DNA from 3 places in the Lysinibacillus sp. NPDC056232 genome. Region 1 is predicted to be linked to each of the others. Evidence: riboswitches for the same ligand, from Rfam matches in the RefSeq annotation. Region 1 holds a riboswitch; each other region holds the start of a gene.

Region 1 (6,698 bases):
GTATTGATCCATACCAACAATTTGTAAATATTTTAGCGCTATTTCATCGGCTTCTGCCTTCGAACGCTTTAATACTTTCATTTGACCAACTGTGCAATTTTTCAGCACATTATGATTGTTGAATAGGTTAAATTGCTGGAATACCATGCCTAAATGTGTACGGTATTCCTGGATATTATGTTTTTCATCTAAAATATCTTCACCTTTGTAAATAATTTGACCGCCACTTGGTGTTTCCAGTAAATTAATGCAGCGTAGTAATGTTGATTTACCAGATCCTGAAGAACCGATTAAGCAGACAACTTCGCCCTTTTCTACTTGGAAATTTACATCCTTTAACACTTCGTTACGCCCAAATGATTTACTTAAATGCTCTATTTTAATAACTGTCATTTATGAGCCCCCCTATACTACTTCTTTCTGTTCTTTTTGGTAGGCATCTTGTCCATCCAGCCGTTTTTCTACATACAGTAAAATTCTTGATGCTGTGAATGTCATGATGAAATAAAGGACACATGCTACGAAGAAGGATTCGAAATAGCGGAAGTTATTACCTGCAATCGACTTTGTTTGGAAGAATAATTCCGTAACCCCAATAACGTTTAAAACTGCTGTATCTTTAATGTTCATAATTAATTGGTTACCTGTTGCAGGCAATATATTTCGGGCAACTTGTGGTAATACAACATGTAGCATGATTTGAACATGATTCATACCAATTGCCGATGCAGCCTCGTACTGCCCTTGATCAATGGAAACAATGCCACCACGCACGATTTCTGCCATATAAGCGCCTGTATTTAGTGAAACAACTAAAATACCTGCCGTAATAAAGTGCATATCAATACCAAATGCTATATCTAAGCCGTAAAATACAACCATTGCTTGTACAATCATTGGTGTACCACGGAAGAATTCGACATAGCATGTTAGTATAAAATTAATGAGTTTTAAGCTATAAAATTTTACACCCTTTTTACGAACTTTAATGGTATGCATAATTCCGATGAAAAATCCGATAAGTGCACCAATAATTGTACTACTAATTGAAATAAGTAATGTATAATACGCACCTCGTAAAAACATTTGCCAGTTGTTCTCAATTATAGAAATAATCCATTCAAGACTCATGATGTACCTCCTAACAACGTCATGTTGCTTTTTCTTTACAATCGTCTTAGCTATCTACCATTTTCATTGGGCCCCTGTTTCTTTTATCATATGAAACAATTAGCTAAGACATTATTATTATTTAGAAAGATTCTAATATAGTATAATGATATTGCACGGACTAGCAGCTAGCCCGCGCAATCATATTATTGTGCTGCTGGTTGTTGGTGAATGGCTTCTTCCATAATTTTTTGGCGATCATCTTCAGAAATACCTTTTAAGATTTCATTAATCTTTTCAAGATTTGCATCACCTTTACGTAAACCAACTGCGATTGATGTATTTGAAATATCTGTATCGAAGCCTTCTTCAAATTTTACATATGTGAATTTATCGTTTGCAGCAGCAGCGGAAATACCTTCTGGACGTTCTGCTACGTAGCCATCAATTTTTCCAGCTTCTAATGCTACTCGCATTGCTGGGAAGCTATCCATTGCTGTTTGTTTTTTTACATCTTTGATTTGATCAATAACAGTGTAGTTAGATGTATTTAACTGTGATGTGATTTTTGCACCAGAGAAATCTTGGATAGATGTTGCTTTTTCATATTTACTACCTTTTTTAATAACCATTACAAAATCAGACGTATAGTAGTTTTCTGTGAAGTCGATCGTTTGCTTACGTTCTTCAGTAGGTGACATACCTGCAATGATAGCATCGATTTTATTTGATTGTAGAGCTGGTACTAAGCCATCCCATTCCAATTTTACGATAACCAATTCTTTTCCTAAGCCTTCAGCTATTTTTTTCGCCATTTGTACATCATAACCGCCTGCATATTCTGCATTATCGGCAATTTTTACTGCGCCATTTGCATCACCTTGCTGCGTCCAGTTAAACGGAGCATAACTTGCTTCCATCCCAATACGGAATTCGCCGCCAGCTTCCTCGTTACTCGTATTGCCCCCGTCATTACTAGATGACGATGGCTCCTTCTTGTCACTAGTACCACATGCAGCTAGCAAAATTGCAGTCACTACGGTCAACATTACTACTAACCATTTTCTTTTCATGTAAAACTCCCCCTTTTTCTGTAAAAAAATAAGACAACTGTACTAAAAAAGCCTAAGCTCTGAACTTAGGTCTTACTTTTCAACAGTTGCCCAAATCCTCACTATAATTCCATCATTCCGAGATAGCACAACCTAGTAAACCTGGAAAAAATCTACTAGGACAGTCCTGCACTTATTCACTGCAGACCCAGCATAAAAGTACGAGCTCCTTTTACACTTCGGCGATAGATCCTTCTTCATTGCGTCTTCGCTTGCTTTTACTCAACAATGAACTAATAAATACCGCGCCTCTACCTCACAATAGAAAAAACGTGAGGTTTGAATATTTAATTGATTATTAAGATACTACTATAAAACTAACTTATTCGTCAAGATAATTTTATTACTTTTCTGACTAATTACAATATTAGGGTTTTTTATCCTTTTTAAAGAAAATCCGCAAATAATTAATACTTAACTTACTTTCTATTAATTCAAAAGAAATTGTTGATCAGTAAAGATAATAGCCTTTGCACTATACGCATCTTTGTGAAACTTTCGCAAACGTTGGGATAACCTATCCATTGATTCGTTTCCTATGCGTCGTTTCGGCTGCTTTATTCGTCACTTTGGCTCTTTTATCCGTCACTTCGGCTCTTCTTCCGTCGCTTCGTTTCCTATCCGTCACTTTGGCTCTTTTATCCGTCGCTTCATCTCCTCTTTCTGTCACTTTGGCTCTTTTATCCGTCGTTTCGCCTCCTCTATCCGTCGCTTCAGCCCTTCTTTCCGTCGCTTCGAGTCCTATCCGTCTCTTTGGCTCTTTTATCCGTCATTTCAGCTTCTCTTTCCGTCACTTCGGCTCTTCTTTCCGTCGCTTCGTTTCCATTGTTCAGATTACTTTAACCTTCACTTCCTCAAATGTTCCATAAAAAGAAAAAACCTTGCGAAAAAATGTTTCGCAAGGTTTTAACAAACTCAGGTATTAAGAATTTAATAATAAATCTTCTGGGTTTTCAAGTAGTTCTTTAACAGTTTTAAGGAAGCCTACAGAATCTTTACCATCGATAATACGGTGGTCATAAGAAAGAGCTAAGTACATCATTGGGCGAATTTCTACTTCACCATTCACTTCAACTGGACGTTTTTTGATAGTATGCATACCAAGGATACCAGCTTGTGTACCATTCATGATAGGTGTAGACATTAATGAACCGAATACACCACCATTTGTAATTGTGAATGAGCCACCTTGAAGATCAGATAAACCTAATTTTTTGTCGCGTGCTTTTTTAGCTAGGTCTGCAATTGAATCTTCAATTTCAGCAAAGTTTTTGCGGTCAGCGTCACGTACAACCGGTACTACTAAACCTTCTTCTGTTGATACAGCTACACCGATATCAAAGAAGTTGTTTAAGTGAATTTCATCACCATTGATTTGTGCGTTCACATATGGGTATTTTTTAAGCGCTGCAACTACAGCTTTTGTGAAGAATGACATGAAACCAAGTTTAGAGCCAGTTGACTCGAAGAATTGGTCTTTTTTACGAGAGCGTAAAGCCATAACGTTTGTCATATCTACTTCGTTGAATGTAGTTAACATTGCTGTAGATTGTTTTACTTCAAGTAAGCGTTTTGCAATTGTTTGGCGACGACGGCTCATTTTTTCAATTGTTACACGTGAATCATCTACAGCTACAACTGCTTTAGGTGCTGCTGCTACTGGTGCTGCTACTGGAGCTGTACCATGAGCTGCTACGTCTTGTACACGTACACGGCCTTGTGGATCTACTGGAGATACAGCAGCAAGGTCAATACCTTTTTCACGAGCAAGTTTACGAGCTGCTGGAGATGCGATTACACGCTCACCAGTAGTTTCTTCTACAACTGGAGCTGCTGCAACTGGAGCAGGTGCCGCTTGTGGTGCTGCTGCTGCTGCAACTGGTGCCGCTGGAGCAGGTGCTGCACCTTCGCCAGCTTCTACTACTGCGATTACTTGACCAACAAGTACAGTATCGCCTTCTTCAGCTAAAATTTGAGTTAAAACTCCCGCTTCTTCAGAAATGATTTCAGCGTTTACTTTGTCTGTTTCAAGTTCAACGATGAATTCACCTTTTTCAACGCGATCGCCCACTTTTTTTACCCATTGTGCGATACTACCTTCTGTAATCGATTCTGCTAATTCAGGGACTTTAATTTCAGCCACTTTCATTTCCTCCTTTAATTAACGTGCATTATGCACATAAAAGGGCTACTGCCTCAGCAAGTAGCCCGGCTCTCAAAAATTTAATATGTGATTATTTAACCTTTACAGGCTCAGAAACTGCTTCTTCTACAAGTGCGGCTTGAGCTGCTTTATGAGAATCTGCATCACCTTCAGAAGTCGAGCTCATTGCAGGACGGCCTACATAACGTAGCTTTTTACCTTCTGAAAGGTCGTGTAATGTTTCTAATGCATAATTCCAAGAACCTTGGTTTTTAGGTTCTTCTTGTACCCAAACGATTTCTTTAACATTAGGATACTTTGCAATAATACCAGCAACTTGCTCTTTTGGGAATGGGTAAAGTTGTTCTACACGAGCAATGTGTAGGTGATCGAAGCCTTCACCATCTTTAATACGGTCTGCAATGTCGATCATTACTTTACCTGAACCTAATACAATGCGTTCTACAGCTTCAGTTTTTGAACCTAGACCTGGTTGTTCCATTACTTCTTGGAATGAGCCATTTGCTAATTGATCAGCATTTGCTGCAGCTAATGGGTGACGAAGTAAGTACTTAGGTGATACAACTACAAGTGGGCGAACGCCTTCTGTACCTAATAATGCTGCTTGACGACGTAATAAGTGGTAGTAGTTACCTGCGTTTGAGCAGTTTGCTACGAACCAGTTATTTTCAGCTGACATTTGTAAGTAACGTTCCATACGGCTTGAAGAGTGTTCTGGACCTTGACCTTCATAACCATGTGGTAAAAGAATAACTAGACCAGATTTTTGACCCCATTTAGCACGTGCACCTGAAATAAAGTTATCAAACATAACTTGTGCCATGTTAGCAAAGTCACCAAATTGAGCTTCCCAAACTGATAATACATGGCCATTTTCTAAATTGTAACCATATTCAAAGCCCACTACCCCAGCTTCTGTAAGTGGAGAGTTGTGTACTGAAAATGATGCATTTGCACCTGAAATATGGTGAAGTGGCGTGAATAAATTACCATTGTTTTTGTCATGTAACACTAAGTGACGTTGAGAGAACGTACCACGTTGTGCATCTTGACCTGTAAAACGTACTGGTGTGCCATCTTGAATAATTGTTGCATAAGCTAAAGTTTCTGCATGACCCCAGTCGATTTTTGCAGAAGCAAATGCATCACGGCGTTTTTCTAAAATTTTGCCAAGTTTTTTCTGTGGTTCAAAGTTTTCTTCAAATACTAAAAGCTCTTCATTAATTTTTCCTAGACGTTCCGCACCAACTGCTGTATCAATTTGTGGGAATTCTACTTTTAATTCTTCTGGCATTTCTAAATGTTTATGTTCATCTTTATCTGCCATTTCTTTTACATGATCATATGCCGCTTGCATTTCTGCATAAATAGCTTTATCTAAAGCTGCTACTTCATCAGCAGAAACTACACCCTCAGCTGCTAATTGAGCGCCGTATAAAGCACGAACTGGCTCATGTTTAGAAACTAATTTATATGTTTCAGGGTTTGTTACAGTTGGATCATCCGTTTCGTTGTGACCATGACGACGGTAACCGATAAGGTCAACGATGATATCTTTACCGAATTTTTGACGGTAGCTAGCTGCGAAACGACCTACTAAAGTTACAGACTCAGGGCTATCTGCATTTACATGCACAACTGGTACTTCATAACCTTTTGCAGGGTCAGAAGAGTAAACAGATGAACGAGAGTCTTGTAGTTCAGTTGTAAATCCAATCATGTTATTAGCAATGATGTGAACTGTACCACCAGTAGTGAACCCTTCAGTTTTTGCAAAGTTTAATACTTCTGTTACGATCCCTTGACCTGGGAACGCAGCGTCACCATGCACAAGAATACCTAAACCTTTAGTGCGGTTATGAATAGCTTGCCCTGGTTTAGAAGTGTCATCTTGTGCTGCACGTGCAGTACCTAAAACAACAGGATTTCCTACTTCTAAGTGAGATGGGTTGTAAGCAAGTTTAACATTCATACCAGATTCACGCATATATGAAGCACCCATGTGATACTTAACATCACCAGTCCAGCCTTTAGTAATTTCAAGGCGACCGTTTTCTGGGATAAATAATTCATTAGAAACATGTGCAAAGTCAGAGAACATCATATCGTATGGTTTATTTAAAATGTGTGTTAACACATTTAAGCGACCACGGTGGGCCATACCAATACGTACATTTTCAACGCTATTTGTTTCAGCTGTTTTCAAAATTTCATCGAATAGGACGATTTGAGTATCTAAACCTTCACCAGAGAAACGCTTTTGACCTACAAAAGTTTTATGAATAAACTTCTCGAAGTTCTCAACACGAGTT
Region 2 (6,698 bases), on a different contig from region 1:
AATGGACACGCCATAACGTCTATTCCTAAATATTGCGAAGGGCTTAATCATGATAAACAAAATTGCAAATGTAACTGAAGATATCCTCTTGTTTAATCTATTTCTGCATACAAAAACGATTTACCCTCTGCAATTCCCCAAAATTTTTATAATACCACTTCAAGGGAAGCTATGTATCTTTTACCTACTCCATTTGAGCACAAAGCCTGATTTCGGGCAGCAATTATGCCAAGGCATATTTTTATAAAAAGAAGAGCTGATATGGAAAATTGAACAAAGTATTTCATATATTAAATATGTATGTTTTCTTGCAGATTTTTTCGTGGTGATAATAGTTCCATTCCTCTAATATGAGGATAGATGGAGGAGTTCGATATGAATTTACATGAAGTACAACGATTTTTAGAACTTTATCAAGTAGAGCAAAACGAGTCAAAAACATGGCTAGAAAATAAATTACAGCATATTAAAACAGCTGGAGAATATATACCGACAACGGAAGAATTAATCTTTGGTGCACGAGTGGCTTGGCGTAATAGTAATAAGTGTATTGGTCGACTGTTTTGGCAATCGCTGCATGTTGTAGATGCCCGTGATATTTCACATGAAGAGGATATCTTCAATGCTTTGCTTAAACATATTCAATATGCCACAAATGATGGGAAGATTCGTCCAACAATAACGATTTTTGCACCAGGGCGAGTTCGTATATGGAATCATCAGCTAATCCGCTATGCTGGTTATGAAACAGAATCTGGAATCGTTGGTGATCCGCATTCCGTTGAGTTTACAAAAGTATGTGAATCACTTGGCTGGCAAGGTGAGAGAACAGCATTTGATGTACTTCCGATTGTTGTACAGGTAGATGGTAGAGAGCCACAAGCGTTTATAATCCCTGACGAATATGTACTAGAGGTACCGATTCGCCACCCTGAATCTTCACAAGTAGAGAAGCTAGGATTAAAATGGTATGCAGTGCCGATTATTTCGAGCATGCGCTTCCAAATGGCAGGTATCGATTTTGAGGCAGCCCCATTCAATGGTTGGTATATGGGTACAGAAATCGGGGCACGTAATTTAGCAGATCATGAGCGTTATAATATGCTGCCCGCTGTAGCAGAAATTTTCAACCTCGATACAACCAAACAGGCTTCTTTATGGCGTGACCGAGCATTAGTTGAGCTAAATATGGCAGTTCTACATTCTTTTAAAGAAGATGGTGTGAGCATTGTAGATCATCATACAGCTGCACAGCAATTTAAATTGTTTGAGGAAGCAGAAGCAGCAGCTAATCGTGAGGTTACAGGCAATTGGACATGGTTGATTCCACCCCTTTCTCCAGCTACAACTCATATTTACCATAAGCCTTATGTTAATGTTTACAATACACCGAACTATTTTTATCAGAAACCACCTTACTAATAGAGAAAGGCAGCTCACGTTAACTTATTTCAGCGGGTGTCCAAACATTTGCTGAAATAAGATCATGAGCTACCTTTTTTAATTTACATATTCATTTTTAGAAGCCCTAAATGAACATAAGAAGAGTATCAATACTACGACAACAAATAACCAACCAGCCGTATTCCAGCCACCAAATAAATCATGCAAATAACCAAATAAGATTGGACCGATTGCGGCTAATAAATACCCTAATGATTGCGCAAAACCTGATAAATCAGCTGCTTCAAAAGCGGTACGGGTACGTAATGTAAAGAACATCATCGCTAATGAGAATGAAGCTCCTCCGGCTAAGCCTAGTAGCACCATCCAAAGTATAGCGAGGTTTGTCCATTCCATCACTAGTCCGATAAAGCCAATTAAGTAAAATGCCGTAAACATGAATACGAGAGGTCGTTGAGATGTCATTTTACTAGCGATAATAGGCACCGCTAAAGCCATTGGGACTTGTGAAAATTGCATGATGGAAAACATCCATCCTGCACGATCTGCAGCTAATCCTTGTGCTATAAATATTTCAGGAATCCAAGCAGCGGTTGTATAGAATAATAATGACTGAAATCCCATAGTTCCCGCTACTGCCCAAGTAACAGGTGATTTCCATAAAGGTGTACGTTCTTTCGTAGTTTTAACATTAGGTTCAGGCTTATTAAATTTCAACTGTGGAATCCATATTAAAATAGTTAACGCCACGAGAACAAGTGCGACTGCCAGTGCACCTTGCCAGCCAATTGATGAATGGGCAACAGGATAGCTAATACCAGCACCGAGTCCAGCTGTCAAATTCATCGACATTGTGAAAAATGCCATAAGTAAACCTACGTGAAAGGGAAACTTCAGTTTAAGCAATCCTGGAATAAGTACGTTACCGAATGAAATGGCTATACCAATTAGCGCAGTACCAAATACGAGCAAACTAGTTGTTCCGAGGGAGCGTATTACAATCCCTAACGCCAAAAGAATAGTCGATAAAAATAATGTTAGTTCTAGCCCGATTTTACGTGCGACAATTGGTACAAAAGGTGAGATGATTGCAAATGCTAACAATGGGATTGTTGTTAGAAAGCCCGCTAGTACATTGGATATGCCGAGGTCTTCGCGGATAAAGGAAATAATAGGTCCAACAACTGTTAGCGGCATCCGTAATGTCGAGGCAATACAAATTACGCCGATAACTAATAATAAGGTTGTACCTTTCCAATTAATTTTCCTGCTAGGATAAGTATCGGTATGTTCATGAGTAGCCAAATAAATCCCCCCTGTTAGAACAATTATGATTGAACCACTATACCACTTTATCACAATAATAAAAATAGTAGAAAATTCATAAAATATAGAATGTTACTTGAGTTATTGAAATGTCATAGGTTGTATGTTAGAATAATATCCATCGTAAATTTAATAATTATATGCCTCATGTTTATAATGAGGTAGAGGTCGCGGTATTTAAGAGTATGCTAATGGAAATGACAAGCATTAGAGATATTAGTTGAAAGGAAATACTGCCGAAGTGTGAGGGGACTTGAAAACCTCATGCTGGGGCTGTCTCCGAAAGGAACAGAACTGTCACGTTTGAACAACGTGTTGAGCTATCATTTTGAAAGAACAGAGGATTTACTTAGCCATCACAGCAACGTTCATGTGATGGCATTTTTTTGCCTCTTATAAAAGGAAGGAAGCTATATCATGAGTGAAATAAAAGTCAATCAGCTCGGCCATAAAGCGCCTAAGCTGAAAAAGGAATTAAAAAGCCGTCATATTACAATGATTTCATTGGGCGGTACAATCGGTACAGGATTGTTCTTAGCTAGTGGTGGTGCCATTGCACAAGCAGGCCCTGGCGGTGCACTACTCGCCTATGCATTAATCGGTATCATGGTGTATTTTTTAATGACGAGCTTAGGCGAAATGGCAGCTTATATGCCATCATCGGGTTCATTTAGTACGTATGCTACAAAATTTGTAGACCCAGCTCTAGGCTTTGCGCTTGGCTGGAACTACTGGTACAACTGGGCAATTACAATTGCGGCAGAAATTTCTGCTGTATCATTAATTATGAAATATTGGTTCCCAGATAGCTCATCAGCACTTTGGACTGTTTTATTTATTGCTGTCGTTTTAACGTTCAATCTATTATCGGTAAAAAGCTATGGTGAAAGTGAATATTGGTTTGCCATGATAAAGGTTGTAACTGTCATCATTTTTATTATTATCAGTTTCCTAATGATTTTTGGTATTTTAGGAGGAAACGCTCCGGTAGGCTTTACGAATTTCTTTATCAGTGATGGACCATTCCACGGTGGATTTCTTGCTACATTTGGTATTTTCTTAGCTGCTGGATTCTCGTTCCAAGGGACAGAGCTACTTGGAATAACAGCAGGTGAAACAGATGATCCTGGTAAAAATATTCCGAAAGCTGTTAAGTCTGTTTTCTGGAGAATTCTTTTATTCTATATTTTAGCGATCGGTGCAATTGGGCTGCTGATTCCATTTACAGACTCACGTTTGCTATCTGAAGATATCGCTGTTTCACCATTTACACTGGTGTTCGACCGTTTAGGAATTGCCTTTGCTGCTTCATTGATGAATGCTATCATTTTAACGGCAATGCTGTCAGCAGGGAATTCAGGGCTGTACGCATCTTCTCGTATGCTTTGGCAATTGGCAGTAGATGGACATGCACCGAAATTTTTCGCTAAACTAAGCCGTCGAGGTATTCCGATTTACGCATTACTGGCGACTTTAGCTGTAGGCTCCCTAGCATTTTTAGCTTCATTCTTTGGTGATGGTGTAGTCTACATGTGGCTTCTAAATGCCTCTGGGATGTCTGGCTTCATTGCTTGGCTAGGAATTGCATTTAGCCATTACCGTTTCCGTCGAGCATTCGAGGTACAGGGATTAGATCCGAAATTGCTGCCGTATAAAGCAAGGCTATTCCCATTCGGCCCGCTATTTGCCTTTACGGTTTGTATGATTGTTGTTATTGGACAAAACTACAATGCCTTTATGGGTAATACAATAGACTGGTATGGAGTCCTTGTCTCCTATATCGGTATTCCACTGTTCTTATTCTTATGGCTTGGCTATAAAATCAAGCATAAAACAAAAATGCATCCATTAGAGCAATGTGATTTAAAAGTCGAATAATAAAAAATAAAACTGTCCTGTGAGTCATATAAAATGCTTGCAGGGCAGTTTTTTAAGTTAAAAAATATGAATAAATTTGTAACCTCAGAAGTACAATCTTGTCAGAAAAAATACTACAATGAACGATTAATCTTTAAGCGCCAAAACCTCGTATCCCCATAATAGCAATCATCGATCCGTAGACTACAAGAATAAGAAAAATGATGAGTAATCCTAAATATTTAGAAATACCCGGTTGTTTTGATTTAATTCCGGATATTCCAAAATAAATACTTATTATCCAGAGTAGGGCACCTACATAAAAGTAAATCCTAAAAATACCGTTCTTACTTAATGAACTAGCATAAAACAATAACACCCCGATAATACAAAATGCAATAGAAAAAAACTGTAATGCCTTCTAAAAGTCATTTCTCCAGTCCTTTCTAAATTATTTTGATTATTGCTAACAATATACCAACCAATACAGTATGACAAATCTGCATTTTAGGCTTCAGATAAAATTACTGGAGAGAATAAAAAGGGGACTTTAGTTTCTCGAATCGTCCCCACTTTTGGTGCACAACCTTAATATGGTAAAATGATAGATAAATAACACATCATCAAATTTTGGGTAGGACATTTGTTGAAACGTATACCATGCATATAAGTTGATTGGAGTGGAGGCTGGGCGACTCCTTGGGGATTAGCGATAGAGGAACGAAGGCTAAAACCATCACGTCCTGTGATAACGCCTTCGTGACCAACATCCTGCTGCTGACGCTTCGTTAGCACTACGCTTTCGCGCAAAAAACATCTGTTGCCCCAAGCGGATCATCGGACGCCCCCAGGAAGCTCTGCTCTGCGCGAAAGCGAAGCGTCAGCGGCAAATGTTTTATCTGTGCGAAAGCGAAGCGGCAGCAACAAATGTTTTATCTGTGCGAAAGCGTAGCGACAGCAACAAATGTTTTATCTGTGCGAAAGCGTAGCGACAGCAACAAATGTTTTATCTGTGCGAAAGCGTAGCGACAGCAACAACAAAGCGCCCAGCTGGAACGGAAATCAACCCCTCTTTGTGGTGATGATCATAGTAATGACAAGTCATATACAGACTGCTTTATATTAGGAAGAGGTGCATGAACGTGCAAAAGCATATTTTACTAGTAGAAGATGACGAAGCTATTCGTGAAATGGTAGAAAGCTATTTAACAATGGAGGGATTCCATGTTACCACTGCAGTAAATGGAGAAGAAGCCTTACAACATTGTTTAAACAATCCCTTTGATTTAGTGATCTTGGATATTATGATACCGAAATTGAATGGATTAGAAGTTTTAAAGATTATACGAGAGCAAGCATCACTTCCAATTATCATTATGTCAGCCAAGGATAGTGATGTTGATAAAGCGTTAGGATTAGGATTAGGGGCAGATGATTATATTGCCAAGCCGTTCTCGATGCTGGAATTTTCGGCACGTGTTAAAGCCGCAATTCGAAGAGCTACGAAATACTCCAGTCAAGTAGAGGATAAGACAGATTTGGTAGAGATAGATAACTTATCGATAGACCTTGTTAATTTTTCAGTTGAGAAGAATGGACAACAAGTAAAGCTCACATCAAAGGAGTTTGCTATCTTAAAATTATTCGTGACAAATCGTAATCGAGTTTTTACAAAGCAGCAAATTTATCAATTGATTTGGAATGATGCTTACTATGGAGATGAAAATATTATTAATGTACATATAAGAAGATTGCGCGAAAAAATTGAAGACGATCCATCCAATCCTAGGTATATTAAAACGCTTTGGGGAATCGGCTATAAATTTGAAGGGTAAACATCATGATGATTATATTTCTATTATTGATTATTGTGTTACTCGTAGGCATTATTATTTTTCAAGTGAGAGCAAAAAAACAACAAGATACTACGATTCAATACATGCATCAAAAACTGCAAGTAATCATTGATGAACAGTCGAGCGAAAAGGTTTTAGTATCGACAGCTAATCAAGAATTACAGCAGTTACTGATTGCGATGAATGCATTGTTAGACCACAATCAAAAAGTGTTGGTAACGCATCGAAAAATGGAAAGCTCCATGAAAAAGATGT
Region 3 (6,698 bases), on a different contig from region 1:
AAGATCACTAAGAATACACCAGTGAAACGTTGTAATGAGTACATCCAGTTACGGTATGTGCTGAAACGTCCTGTATTTGGTGTAGCAGTGAATGCAATGTAGACACCATAGAATGCGTGGAACATTAATGGAATATAAATGACAATCCATTCAACTAGGATAAGGAATGGAATCTTTTCCATTACTGCGGTAGCATCGTTGTAACTTTCTGCTCCGCCTGTTGCTGTAAAGTTAATGAACAGGTGCATCGTTAAAAACAGACCTACTGGAATGATACCAAGTAGAGAATGTAAGCGACGCCATAAAAACTCTCGATCTTTCGACAAGACTGTTACCCCCCTTAGTACTTAAAATATCACAACAAAAGAAGTCATCATTTTGTAACTGATACTTCATTGACTGTGTATTTCATCATGGTACAATATTATGACATGTTTATTGTACTCTCAAGAGCTACGAGCGTCAAGGCAACTAAGAGTTTTTCACAATCCTTATTAAAGAAATAATCTAGTACATGATGCATCGTTTTTTCTCGAAAAATCTATCTTTACTTTATCAGTGTCAAATTTTAAGAAAATTCTAAGAAAGAAGGATTTAAATGTTAAACACTTCATCACCTACAATCTCAGCATTTGGCTACGAGATAATTCGCGATTATATTTTATCTTCTATTCTTGGTAAACATGAAGCAGATGTACTTTACTGGGCAGGAAAAGATCTAGCTCGTAAGTTCCCATGTAAAAGTCAAGAAGAACTTATCGCATTTTTCGCAGATGCCTGTTGGGGTAATTTAGAGCTTGTCAAAGAAACGAAGGATGGGCGTATATTCCAGTTGACAAATGATCCAGAACTGATACAAATCGGTCTTCGTAGCTTTAGACTTGAAGCAGGATTTATAGCTGAACAAATCCAGCAAGCAAAAGGTTATTTAACAGAATGCTATGATGAAAAACGCGAAAAGCAACAGAACGTTATGTTTACAGTAAAATGGGACGTCAAAGAACGAATCATGTACACTGTTCCAACAGAATAAAACAAAAAGGATTGTCACCCTAAATTTATGGATGACAATCCTTTTTTAGTGTTGGAAAACAAAATGGCCAAGGAAACCTTTGTGAATGTTGTGTCTCTTTAGATGAGGGTGGTTTCTGTTCCAGTCTACTCCAATCAACGGTTGCGTAAAACTAACACTATTGCTACTCACCATAATCAAACAGAAAAGACTTATAACAGTGATGCGGTTGTACACCCATTGTTGCTGTCGCACAGACAAACTCCTTTGCTGACACTTCGCTTTCGACATAACTGAAGTTTTGTTTTATCGCTATAAATTGGATTGATATGCTATGTGAAATAGTTGATTGGAGTGGAAGCTGGGCGACTCCTTGGGGATTAGCAAAAGAGGAACGAAGGCTAAGAACATCACGTCCTGTGATAACGCCTTCGTGACCAACATCGTGTTGGCCCGAGACCCTGCAGCGAGCTACGCGAGTGAAGCGGCTCATCGGACGCCCCCAGGAAGCTCTGCTCTGCGCGAAAGCGAAGCGTCAGCGACAAAGCGCCCAGCTGGAACGGAAATCAACCCCTCACTTTGCTGAGAGCCAGAATTTATTTGATAGGACACCTTATTCATTGAAAAATAGTTTTTTCAACAACATGAAAAGATTGTCATTCCAAATTGATGAATGGCAATCCTTTTCTATATTTATAGTTGGCCATGTCTTTCTTTTAAAAGCACATCTATTAACGAAATAAACGCTTCTAAAATATTTAGTGAGTGTTGAATCATTTCCTCTAAGTTTATAATTGACAGTTCATTCACTAATTTTTGTGCGGCCCTATGTACTAATTCATGGGGTTGTTCTATATGTCGATATTCTGGTAAATTTCGAAATTCCTCAAAATGGCCATAATACCATTCCCCAAACTTACATTGATGATGCGTTTTTATAGTTTCTTTATGGCCAGCCTTTTGAATAGCATTTCGTAAAAAGCTAGCATGATCCATTAACCTTGCTGCCAATTGGCTCACTACCGTTTGCTCTTTGGGCTTACGGATTGTAGGTGCAATAGCTTTTAACATTTCAGATACTTGATTTTGTATTATTTCCGAGAAGTCACTAGTATGAGATAATTCAGTCGTTGTTTCCGCTAAACGACCTACAGCTATTACATTTTCTTCTGATGCAGCTGTCATTTGATGAATGCCATGTGCTGCTTCTTCAATATTTTTGCTTGTGACAGTCAAATTAGCAATATTGTTCTTCATGATGCTTAAAAAGTCAGTTAAATAATGTTCAACTTGTTTGATATTGTTTATTGTATTATGTAATTTCTTATCAATGACTGATCGAATCTTCGTCATTTCTTGCAATGAACCTTTCGAGCTGCTGGCTAACTTTCCTACTTCCATCGCGACAACATTAAATCCCTTTCCATGCTCGCCAGCACGTGCGGCTTCAATAGAGGCATTTAAGGATAGTAGTTGTGTTTGATCAGCAATCCCGGTTACGCTTTTACCAATATCATCCATTTTAGTCATTTCATTAGATAACTGCTCTGTTGAATGACCTCCTTTAGCCAACAACTCCTGAACCATTTCACCTTTTGAAATGGATGATTCCATTTCCTCTACAAGGAGTAATGAATGCTGTTTTATCTCTTGAATGTTTGCATTAACATTTTGCTCAACTGCAAGCATCTCTTCAGTATTTGACGACATTTCTTCACTCATTGCTGAAATATCCCCTACACCCGCTGAAACATTTTGAACCTTTAAAGCCGTTTGAAAATTAATTAGCTCCATATGCGCTAGGACAAAGTCTAAAATCGCATTTTTCACATCAATGCTTTCCTGCTCAAGTTCTAATTCCAGGATTCGCTTTTTTAATAATTGTATTTCTAAATCGTTGTTTCTCTCAACACCTTCATCTACTGGCTTTTGAAATAAACCGAACAATACCATACAAACTCCCACCTTCCACTTGGTAAAACATGTCACTTTTATTATATAACAATATAATTGGATAAAATATTAAATTGATCTGAACAAAAAAAGATGTGCCCATTCCAGAAGATTCATTCTAAGTGAAGTAGTTGATTGGAGTGGAGGCTGGGCTACTCCTTGGGGATCAGCGTCACAGATGAGACCCTGGAGCGAGCAAAGCGAGTGAAGTGGCTCATCGGACGCCCCCAGGAAGCTCTGCTCTGCGCGAAAGCGAAGCGTCAGCGGCAAAGAGCCCAGCCGGAACGGAAATCAACCCCTCGTTTTGCCATAGAACCCTACTTTATTTAATATGACATATTAATTTCATTGACATAATAGTTTTTCAACAACATGAAAAGATGTGCCTTTTACTGACACATCTTCTTCAACATTATATGTAAAGCGCTTGTTCTAAGTTAAATTCATCATGTAATGCATTTGCTGCATAAATCATTTCGTCCTGAGGAACAACGACAGACACTTTTATTTCAGAAGTACTGACCATTTTTACAGGGATACCTTCACGACGTAGACAATCAAACATACGGGCAGCCACCCCTGGATTAGATGCCATTCCTGAGCCAATAATAGAGACTTTTGCTAAGCCGATTTCAAAATCAGCAAAACTAAACCCTAGTGATAATTTGCTATCTTCTAGGACACGTAATGCATCGGCGAACTCCTCTTTTAAAATGGTAAACGATACAGTTGGCTTTAAGCCATCAATTATTGCTTGTACGATGATATCGACGTTTATGCGATTTTCTGCAAGTATTGTGAACATATCTGCTAACGAAGCATTAGAATAAGCATCATAACCCACCGTTAGGCGAATAACGTCTGACTCATAGGCAACACCACGTACAATTAAATTTTTCTCCATTTCAACTTCCTCCTTCAATAAAGTACCTACTGTATCTTTTTCGCTCGACCGAATGGTAACTGGGATTTGAAACTTCTTTGCTATTTCTACAGCCCGCGGGTGTAAAATTTGTGATCCTAAGTTTGATAGCTCTAGCATTTCATCATAGGAAATTTCTTTTAGCTTTCGTGCCCCAGCAATCTGACTTGGATCAGCTGTGTAGACTCCATCTACATTCGTGTAAATATCTACGCGCTCCGCTTCCAATGCTGCAGCAATAGCTATCGCCGTCGTTTCCGCACCACCTTTACCGAACGTCGTAATATTCCGAGAATTACAGATACCCTGTCCCTCTGCAACGACGACGATCTTCCCCTGCATAAAATGCTCTTCTATTCGACTAGCGTCTATCTCGTCAATACGTGCATTGCCATACATGACATCGGTTTGAATACCTACCTGCCAGCCTGTTAATGACACTGCCTCATATCCTTCTTCCTGCAAAGCAATCGCCACTAATGCACTTGATAGTTGTGAGCTTGTTGACAACAATGCGTCTAGTTCACGCTTAGACGCATTGTCTGATAGATCACGAGCCATCTTCCCTAATTCTTTAGACATCCCCCTCATTGCCGCAGTGACAACGACAATCTCAGTACCTCTTTCCTTTTCTGCAATCACCTTTTTCGCAACATCTTGAATGTGCTTTGTTGATGTTAATGTAGCACCACCAAATTTCATCACAATTCTCGCCATCCTTATCATTCTCCTTTGTATTTAATCATTTTGCTGATTATAAAGTAGCTATACTTTTGCCGCTCTTTACAAAGATAACGCTGCAAACTCAAAGCGACATTAAGTTATAGGGCTTGAACTAATACGGTTGGCATCACCTCTTACATAGTAGTAACTGCCTTGAAAGAAAGCTAAAAAGGCAGCTCCCACATAACGTGAAAGCTGCCTATAACATGTACAATAAAGTAACTTGCGCATGTGTGATAGCTCTCCGAAACGATTAGAATCGACAGTCTTACATCTCTTAAATGTAAAACCAGCACAGCATCGGAAACAACGATGCTCCACTTCGGCAAGATCCCCTTTCATACATTTTCACTGGACTTGTTCGTCCTCGAATGTACTACTCCTAAATCTTGCACCTCTATCATCACTAAATAGTGAATGTATTTAATTGAACCTTATAGTTTATGGATAAATAGAAACTACAAAAAACTAAGGCTCCGTACATAAACATTGCTATATTGAAGAACAATGTTATATACAACCTTAGCATACGTCTAATCCTTTGACAATGTCTCTTGTTGAAAATAAGCATGAATATTGCTAGCTAAATTAGCAGGCATCCCAGCTTCTTCTAACGCCTGTACACTTGCCTCACGAATTTTTTTGACAGAGCCAAAATGCTTAAGTAATTGCTGTTTTCGCTTTGGACCAACGCCCTCTATATGATCGAGGACAGATTGTATAGCATGCTTCTCGTGCTGCTGTCGTAAGAAGGTAATAGCAAAGCGGTGTACTTCGTCTTGAATTCGCTGCAGTAAATAGAAGCCATCACTTGTGCGCTTTAATGCAATGACTTCAGGTGGATCACCGAATAGAAGCTGTGACGTATTATGCTTTTCATCTTTTGCTAATCCGGCAATTGGAATGACAAGGCCGAGCTCATCCTCTAATACTTCTCTTGCAACTTCCATTTGCCCCTTCCCACCGTCAATTAGTACTAAATCTGGTAAAGGTAGACCTTCTTTTAATACGCGTGTGTAACGACGACGGATTACTTCCTGCATTGCCCCGTAATCATCGTGCTTGGCAGCTGTACGTGTTTTGTACTTTCGATACTCCTTCTTTGCGGGTTTTCCATCGATAAATACAACCATTGCAGATACAGCATCTGTCCCATGCATATGACTATTATCGAAAGCTTCAATCCGTAAAGGCGTAGAAATGCTCATAGCTTCACCAAGCGCCTCACATGCTCCTATAGTGCGTTCTTCCTGACGTTCAATAAGTTGGAACTTCGCTGCTACAGCAATTTCAGCATTTTTCGTCGCCAATTCAACTAGCTCTTTTTTTTGCCCACGTTTTGGTGTAAGTACCTTAACTTCTAATAATTCCGTTAAAATATCTGCATCAATAGATTGTGGGATAAAGATCTCCTTAGGCTTAATGTGCTCTAGCTTTTCGTAAAATCGTCCAACGAACGTTAAAAATTCCTCTTCTGCCTCTTGGTAAATTGGGAAAATCGAGACATCTCGCTCAATAAGCTTTCCTTGACGGACAAAGAAAACTTGAACACACATCCAGCCCTTCTCGACGGCATAGCCAAATACATCGCGGTTAGTTGTATCACTTGAGACGATTTTTTGCTTTTGCATGACTGTATCGATATGTGCAATTTGATCACGAAATTCCTTTGCACGCTCAAACTCTAAATTTTCTGCGGCCGCTAGCATTTTTACCTCTAGCTCCTTTTTGACTTCCTCAACCCCACCATTTAAAAATTTTGTCATATCCTCAATCATATCGTGGTAAACTTCAGCATCAATATCCTTCACACAAGGGGCTAGACATTGCCCCATGTGATAATACAAACAAACCTTGCTAGGGAGTTGTACACATTTTCGCAGAGGATATAAACGATCTAGCAGCTTTTTCGTCTCACTTGCTGCATACGCATTCGGATATGGACCAAAATATTTTGCCTTATCCTTTTTCACTTTTCGTGTTGTAATAAGGCGTGGGTGTTTTTCATTTGTAATTTTTAAATACGGATACGTTTTATCATCCGTCAGCATAATATTGTACTTCGGATCATGAAGTTTTATAAGATTA

The links. A riboswitch is a leader RNA that binds a small molecule or an ion and turns the genes downstream of it on or off. The one in region 1 is predicted to bind lysine.
Region 2: another riboswitch for lysine. It lies ahead of ACFCYJ_RS24955 (amino acid permease); the one in region 1 lies ahead of ACFCYJ_RS13510 (transporter substrate-binding domain-containing protein).
Region 3: another riboswitch for lysine. It lies ahead of ACFCYJ_RS16755 (aspartate kinase); the one in region 1 lies ahead of ACFCYJ_RS13510 (transporter substrate-binding domain-containing protein).

Annotation. Positions count from the first base shown of each region.
Region 1 is NZ_JBHJTF010000016.1:40,214-46,911, forward strand. It holds gene ACFCYJ_RS13500 (amino acid ABC transporter ATP-binding protein) at 1-393, opposite strand, end outside; gene ACFCYJ_RS13505 (amino acid ABC transporter permease) at 406-1,131, opposite strand; gene ACFCYJ_RS13510 (transporter substrate-binding domain-containing protein) at 1,317-2,183, opposite strand; lysine riboswitch at 2,299-2,484, opposite strand; gene ACFCYJ_RS13515 (hypothetical protein) at 2,740-2,892, opposite strand; gene odhB (2-oxoglutarate dehydrogenase complex dihydrolipoyllysine-residue succinyltransferase) at 3,145-4,365, opposite strand; gene ACFCYJ_RS13525 (2-oxoglutarate dehydrogenase E1 component) at 4,457-6,698, opposite strand, start outside.
Region 2 is NZ_JBHJTF010000055.1:1,517-8,214, forward strand. It holds gene ACFCYJ_RS24945 (nitric oxide synthase oxygenase) at 376-1,422, shown strand; gene ACFCYJ_RS24950 (CynX/NimT family MFS transporter) at 1,501-2,709, opposite strand; lysine riboswitch at 2,885-3,061, shown strand; gene ACFCYJ_RS24955 (amino acid permease) at 3,148-4,608, shown strand; gene ACFCYJ_RS24960 (hypothetical protein) at 5,176-5,397, opposite strand; gene ACFCYJ_RS24965 (hypothetical protein) at 5,408-5,539, shown strand; gene ACFCYJ_RS24970 (response regulator transcription factor) at 5,730-6,422, shown strand; gene ACFCYJ_RS24975 (sensor histidine kinase) at 6,431-6,698, shown strand, end outside.
Region 3 is NZ_JBHJTF010000023.1:41,650-48,347, reverse strand. It holds gene ACFCYJ_RS16780 (succinate dehydrogenase cytochrome b558 subunit) at 1-326, opposite strand, end outside; gene ACFCYJ_RS16775 (YslB family protein) at 599-1,033, shown strand; gene ACFCYJ_RS16770 (hypothetical protein) at 1,197-1,505, opposite strand; gene ACFCYJ_RS16765 (methyl-accepting chemotaxis protein) at 1,706-2,965, opposite strand; gene ACFCYJ_RS16760 (hypothetical protein) at 3,125-3,295, shown strand; gene ACFCYJ_RS16755 (aspartate kinase) at 3,378-4,604, opposite strand; lysine riboswitch at 4,840-5,018, opposite strand; gene uvrC (excinuclease ABC subunit UvrC) at 5,144-6,698, opposite strand, start outside.